Regions from separate parts of the Pseudarthrobacter sp. R1 genome, predicted to be linked through region 3. Evidence: predicted binding sites of a transcription regulator. Region 3 holds the regulator's gene; each other region holds the start of a gene.
The links. Region 3 encodes LexA, which represses DNA repair genes until DNA is damaged. Its sites were predicted from a motif close to TCGAACANNTGTTCGA; they were not measured.

Region 1 (2,263 bases), on a different contig from region 3:
CATGGACAGGGACGGATCAGGGGAGCTGGAAGGGCAGACGTCGATCAACGAGCTGCTTGACGAGCCCGTCGGCGTCGTCCCGGTCCAGCTGGCGCTGCCGATCCTGGTGCAGGTGAAGCCGGGCCAGTTCCGGCGTGTGTCCTGATTCTGCCGCCAGACCACGGGGTGGGAAACCCGGCCGCAGTGCCGGGCGCGGGATCGATGGGATCAAGTGCCCGGGCTGCAGGGTCGCAGCCGACCAGGGATCCTGCCAGCAGCAGGGCGGTAAGGGCAGTCAGCGTCTTGGCGGCAGTGCGGGTGATCTTCATGGTCCTTAAGCGTGCGTCGGAGAAGATTCACGCTACCGGCGCCCGCCGACAGACAAGGGAAGCATCGGGATGGTGCCTGCCACACACTCCTGCCCGGCGCGGGCCCAGACTCCCTGCGCGTGGCTGGTCCACCTGTTTTTGCGGTTGTTTGCACCGCCAGTTGTTAAGCTGGCGGCTCCCCTGCTGCCCCGCACACGAGTTGCCCTGGCCGCTGTCCATGATTGGGGGCAATTCGGGTTATCCACGGCTGAGTATTCTGGGGAGCCAGTGGGGAAGCTCCCCTTTCGGCGGCCGTAGCGGTGGATAACCCGGAAAAGAATTGTCCCCGGTTGTGGGCAGCGGGCCCCGCCCGCGGCATCCGTGACCATCCTGCATCTGATGCAATTGCGCATCTTCCACCATTGTCAGCCCCCGCGCGTACACTGATTAACTCGAACATATATTCGAATAAAGGTGTGTTGTGGGCGTTATTGTCGGTCCCCGTGTGATAGATACGGGTGTTTCCTTGTTGTCGGTGCTGGTCTCTCCGGTGCCGGTGGCGGCGGGGTTCCCGTCGCCGGCGCAGGACTACTTTGATGGCCGGATCGACCTGAACGCGCACCTGATTAAGGACATCACCAGCACCTATGTGGTGCGGGTGTCCGGGGAGTCGATGACCGGGGCCGGGATCAGCGACGGCGACGAGCTGATCGTAAACCGGGCGCTGGAACCACAGGACGGATGTGTGGTGGTCGCTGTCTTGGACGGGGAGCTGACGATCAAGCGGCTGCGGATCACCCCCACAGGGGTGGTGCTGCAGGCGGAAAACCCGGGTTACCCGGACATCGAGGTCCCGGCATTGTCGGACCTGACCATCTGGGGCGTAGCGACCAGGTGTTTGCATCATGTCTAAGCCGGCGTTGATGCGGCGTATGCCGCAGATCGCGCACGTGGACGTGAACTGCTTCTACGCTTCCGCTGAGCGGGCGTTCGACCCTTCTCTGGAGGGCAAACCCGTGATTGTGCTGTCCAACAATGACGGCTGCGCGGTTACCCGCTCCCCGGAGGCCAAGGCCCTGGGCATCGGCATGGGCGATCCGTGGTTCAAGCTCGCCCCGCGGGCGAAGGAATGGGGCCTGGTCGCACTGTCCAGCAACTACGAACTGTATGGCGACATGAGCTCCCGGGTGATGGAGTTGCTGGGCCGGTACTCGGCCTGGCTGGAGGTCTACAGCATCGACGAAGCGTTCCTCGGCGTCAAAGGCACCCCCGCCGAACTGGCCGCGATGGGCCGGTCCATGAAGGCGGCGGTCCGGCGGAATGTTGGTGTGCCGGTATGTGTCGGGATCGCCCCGACGAAGACGCTGGCGAAGCTGGCGAACAAGTGGGCGAAGAACAACAAGGCCTTCGCCGGGGTGTGCCACTGGGACTCCGTCCCCGCCGCGGAGCGGGAGGCCCTGCTGGGCCGGCTGTCCGTCGAGGAGGTCTGGGGCATTGCAGGCCGGCTGACCAGGCGGCTGAACGTGATGGGCATCTTCACCATCGCCGATTTGGTGCGGGCTGATCCGGTAGTGATCCGGGACAAGTTCTCGGTTGTGATGATGCGCACCGTCCTGGAACTGCAGGGCACCCCTTGCATCCCCATGGAAGAGGAACGGATCGGGCGGGACCAGCTGATCTTCTCCCGCTCGTTCGCCAAACCCATCACCACCGCGGCGGGGATCCGGCAGGTGATGAGTGTGTACGGGCAGCAGGCCTCGGCCCGGCTGGCCAAACATGGGCTGCAGGCCAAGGTCCTCACCGCGTTCGCCGGCACCTCGCACTTCAACCCCAACGACACCTCCTACCCTTCCGTCTGTGTGCCGTTGCCGATGCCTACCGCTGACCCGGTGATCCTGACCAAGGCCGGCCACGCGCTCCTGCCCCGGATTGTCGAGGGCGTCCGGTACGCCCGGGCCGGGATCATGGTCACCGAC
Region 2 (2,263 bases), on a different contig from region 3:
GGCGCAGGTACCGGCGGCCGCCCATGGCGCGCCCGACGTCGGAGTCCGGCCCAATGAGCACCATCAGCACTGGTTTAAGGGTCTGGGGGTCCAGGGTTCGGGAGGCAAGCTCTGCCCTGGTCACTGCCACCGGAATAGTTCCCCCAGCCTTTCCCGAGGTGCGGGCATGGGCATCTGACACCAGCCGGCACAAAGCACGGTACCCGGCCCCGTTGTTGTTGCCCCGGGCGAGCACCACCACGCGGCCGGCAAGCTGGGTGCGGTGGTCGCCGTCGTCGTCATACACCGCCAGGTCCACCCCGACGATGGGATCAATACCTGCGGCCATGCACGCCTTGAGGTGCTTGATGGTTCCGTACAGGCCGTCACGGTCAGTGCAGGCGAGCGCGGTTGCGCCGTCGGCAGCAGCAGCCTGCGCCAGTTCCTCAGGCCAGGACACGCCATAGTGGGCACTGAATGCGGTGGAGACGTGGAGATGGGTGAAGCTCATGCTGTTCGGGGGCGCAGGGCGTCGTGGATGCGCAGGAGCCGCCAGCGGCCGCTGCGGATATGGCGGGTGAGGTCAAGGGTAAGAGCCTCGTCCTCCTTGGCCGTGCCGGAACCTGCAGCGGACGGGAGCACCTGGACCCGCCAGATTTCGTGGTCAACAAGCCCGGGCCCGCTCCCCAGCGGGGCACGGCTTTCTTCCGCCCACCACTGCCGGCGTTCATACCAGCGCACCGGGTCAGCGCAGACGGAATAGGACCGTCCTGCCCATTGAAGGCTCACGGGCTGGCCGTCAGGATTGCAGGCAACATCCACGGATTCGCTGAACATCGCCATGGGCACCTCCCGGCAGGACTAAGAAACTAAAGAGTCATTCGAATATGTGTTCGAATACTTCCAGTCTAAGCCAGCGGCGGGACAAATCCTAGGCGGGGGTGGACGGACAGATCGGCAGGGAGCAGGATTGGTCCATGAGCACCCATGACGCACTCCTCAAGCAGGTCAGCATCAAAGCCCAGGACTCCACCCTCGTGGCCACCTTCGACATCGACGGCAATATTCCCGGTTCCGGTGCCTACGTGGTGGGGCTTGTAGCTGCCACCCCGGACTACTCCTCGCAGCGGCGGCTGGGCATTGAATTCATGAACGGGGAGGCAATCGCCTTCTTCTCGTTCAACCACGAACAGAGCACGGAAGAGAACTACGATCTTTCAGGCGTTACCCATTCCGGCAACACCATCACCGGCAACTTCCCGCTCGCAGCCATCAACGGGCTCGGCAAAGGGCACGTGATGACCGGCTTCAGTGAAGCGGACGGCCGGGAATTCCAGTCCGGAGTTCCGGTGGAGGAAAACCTGTAACAGCTGGGCGAAACCGCTCAGCTGTTCTCTTTGTGGACCCGGAGTTCCAGTTCGATGAACCCTGAGATCATGGCCCGGTAGGTGGACTCCACGATGTCCGGATCGATGGCCTTCTTCTCGGCGGCGGAGCGGACGTGCTCGATCACCCGCTCCACGCGGCCAGGGGCACGGACCTCGGCGTCGTCGCCCTTGAGCGTTCCGGCGATCCGGATCAGCCGCTCCCGGCGTGCAATGAGGGTGACAATCTGGTCATCGACCTCATCAACGGCAACCCGGACGGCAGCGAGCTGTTCCTTGTCGGCCAGGGCGTCTCTATCGTTCCCTTGAATTGTTGCCATCCTCTGACAGTATCGAACCATGCAACCCCGAGTCGACTTCATTTCACTGGGCGTCCGCAGCGTCCCGGCGTCCCGCTCCTTCTACGTGGACGGCCTTGGCTGGCCCGTCCAGCGCGAGCTTCCGGGGGACGTGGTCTTCATCCAGGTGAACCACGGCCTGGTGCTGTCCCTGTGGGACGTACGCCAGATGCAGGCTGACGCCGGTGTCAGCGCGCCGGGCCCGGTCCCCTGCATCACGCTCAGCCACAACCTCCCCAGCACAGAAGACGTTGACCGGGTCATGGCAGAAGCTGCCGCAGCGGGAGCGGACATCATCGCCGAGCCCATCACCCAGCCGTGGGGCGGCTACAGCGGCTACTTCGCAGACCCGGACGGCTTCCGCTGGGAAGTGGCGTACAACCCCACATGGACAGTGGACGACGCCGGGACGGTCACCGTTTAGCCCTCCGGCCCAGCGGTCCGGGCTGCTTTGGGTAGCGCCTAGAAGAGGGCTTCGACAGGGCGGATCAGCTCAGGGCCGTTGTTGCGGACGTTGCCCACGTCCTTCCCCACTGAATCCACATGCCAGTCCGAAGCCAC
Region 3 (2,263 bases):
TCCTCAGGTGAGTCCGAGGCCTTGGCGGGCGAGTTGAAGAAGCCCGCCAGGGAGAGCAGCAAGGCGGCCAGCAGCACCAGCGGGATTCCGATCAGGACGATCTTTCCGCGCCGCGTCAGGCGCAGGGGCGGAAGGGGTGCAGGACGGGCAGCCTGCGGCTTGCCCCGCCCGGACATGAGGTGATGCACCGAGATTGAATCCTGTGAAGCAGATGTAGCTGACATGAATTAGCCCTCCTGGACCTTTACTGTGCTGCCCGATGTTCCGCTCCGGACCCGCGCTATCCGCGACCCGTTGGTTCGGGTCTTCGAATAGCTACGCTCCGAATAGAACACATATTCGAACTTTGCTTCTCCTGTTTTAGCACCTATCAACGAATAATGTCGAGACTCGCTAGAACAAATGTTTGAAAAAGCAATGTGGCTGGCCTAGCTTTGAAGACAGGAACTACCACCTCGACAGTTGATCAGCAGGGTCTGACAATGACGGCGTGAACTTCAGGTCCGGGCCAACGAGAGTCCGGGGCAACCGAAAGGCATTGGCGAATATGGCAGCAGCAGCCGCCGGGGGCAGGGCAACCTCCCAACCGAAGAAGACCGCCAAAGGCCTGACGCCGCGGCAGAAGAAAATCCTCGAGACCATCCAGCGCTCCGTGAATGACAACGGTTACCCGCCGTCAATGCGCGAAATCGGGGACACGGTAGGCCTCGCGAGCCTCTCCAGCGTCACGCACCAGCTTTCGCAGCTGGAGAAGCTGGGCTACCTCCGGCGTGACCCGAAGCGGCCGCGCGCCATGGAGGTGCTGATGCCCCTCACCCTGGACGGTGGTTCGCCCAAGCAGGCAGCCGAGCCTGCTTCGCTCCTGCCTGCCGGCACCGGCAACGTCACCGCGCTTCCAACCGCCATGGACACTGCCATGGTTCCCCTCGTAGGCCGGATCGCTGCCGGTGGTCCGATCCTGGCCGACCAGGTGGTGGAGGACGTCCTGGCGCTCCCCCGCCAGCTTGTCGGCCAGGGGGAACTCTTTATGCTCAAGGTTGCCGGCGATTCCATGGTGGACGCGGCCATCTGCGACGGTGACTGGGTGGTGGTCCGCCGCCAGGCTGATGCGGCCAACGGAGACATCGTCGCGGCGCTGCTGGACGACGAAGCCACGGTGAAAACCTTCCGCCAGCGCGACGGCCACACCTGGCTGCTGCCGCAGAACACGCAGTACGAGCCCATCCTGGGCGACCATGCCACCATCATGGGCAAGGTTGTTTCGGTGCTGCGCTCGCTCTAGCCTTTCAGGCGTTCTCCCTGGCCAGCCGTTCCAGCGCCGCGATGGCTGTCTTCCTGTCCGTGGTGGGCCAGAAGGGCGGCAGGGCGCCCCGGAGGAATCCTGCGTACCGTTCGGTGGCCAGCCTGGAGTCCAGCACTGCCACCACACCTTTGTCCCCCGTTGACCGGATGAGCCGTCCCGCGCCCTGAGCGAGCCGGATGGCGGCGTGAGTGGCCGAAACGGACATAAAGCCGTTGCCTCCGGCCTGCGCCACCGCCCGGGACCGCGCCGTCATCAGCGGATCGTCGGGCCGGGGAAAGGGAATCCGGTCGATGACCACGAGGCGGCATGACCCGCCGGGAACGTCCACCCCCTGCCACAGGGACATGGTGCCGAACAGGCAGGTATCGGGTTCGTCGGCAAACTGTTTCACCAGTGCCGTCATGGTGGAGTCACCCTGGCACAGGATGGTCAGGTCCAGCTTTGGCCGCAGCGCGTCGGCCGCTTCTTCTGCCGCGCGCCGGGACGAAAACAGGCAGAGCGCACCACCGTTGGAAGCCCGGATCAGGGCCTCCAGTTCGGCCAGCGCCTCAGGGGACGCCCCCCGGCCGGGCTTGGGCAGGTGCCCGGCCACGTACAGGATCCCCTGCTTCGGGTAGTCAAAGGGCGAGCCAACGTCAACGCCGGTCCAGCTCGGCGCACCCTCGCCCACCAGCCCCAGGCCGCCGGCTGCGGGCTCGAAGGCGGATCCGATGGCCAGGGTGGCGGAGGTCAGGACAACTGTGTGGCCCGCGAACAATCCCTCCCGCAGCCGTCCGGCGACGGAGAGCGGGGCAATATTGATCAGCGCGGGTGCAGTCTCGTCCGGCTGGGAATATCCCTGTTGGGGGTCGAAGGAGCTGGCGCGGGAAAACCACACCACTTCCCGGTTCTCCCGGGCGGCAAGGAGCCGTTCGCAGAGTTCCAGGATGAGCATCAGCCGGGAGCGCGCGAGCTGCCGCC

Region 1: a site for LexA is predicted at 740-755, ahead of M8J71_RS10770 (LexA family protein). Genes of this name have one in related genera too.
Region 2: a site for LexA is predicted at 861-876, ahead of M8J71_RS17305 (DUF6504 family protein). Genes of this name have one in related genera too.

What each region holds. Positions count from the first base shown of each region.
Region 1 is NZ_JAMKFI010000008.1:28,078-30,340, reverse strand. It holds gene M8J71_RS10775 (hypothetical protein) at 2-145, shown strand; gene M8J71_RS10770 (LexA family protein) at 769-1,200, shown strand; gene M8J71_RS10765 (Y-family DNA polymerase) at 1,193-2,263, shown strand, end outside.
Region 2 is NZ_JAMKFI010000008.1:1,351,353-1,353,615, reverse strand. It holds gene M8J71_RS17310 (DNA polymerase III subunit alpha) at 1-490, opposite strand, end outside; gene M8J71_RS17305 (DUF6504 family protein) at 487-822, opposite strand; gene M8J71_RS17300 (hypothetical protein) at 957-1,346, shown strand; gene M8J71_RS17295 (chorismate mutase) at 1,364-1,684, opposite strand; gene M8J71_RS17290 (VOC family protein) at 1,704-2,126, shown strand; gene M8J71_RS17285 (SOS response-associated peptidase) at 2,165-2,263, opposite strand, start outside.
Region 3 is NZ_JAMKFI010000005.1:364,519-366,781, reverse strand. It holds gene M8J71_RS05910 (LysM peptidoglycan-binding domain-containing protein) at 1-176, opposite strand, end outside; gene lexA (transcriptional repressor LexA) at 548-1,282, shown strand; gene M8J71_RS05900 (ATP-dependent DNA helicase) at 1,287-2,263, opposite strand, start outside.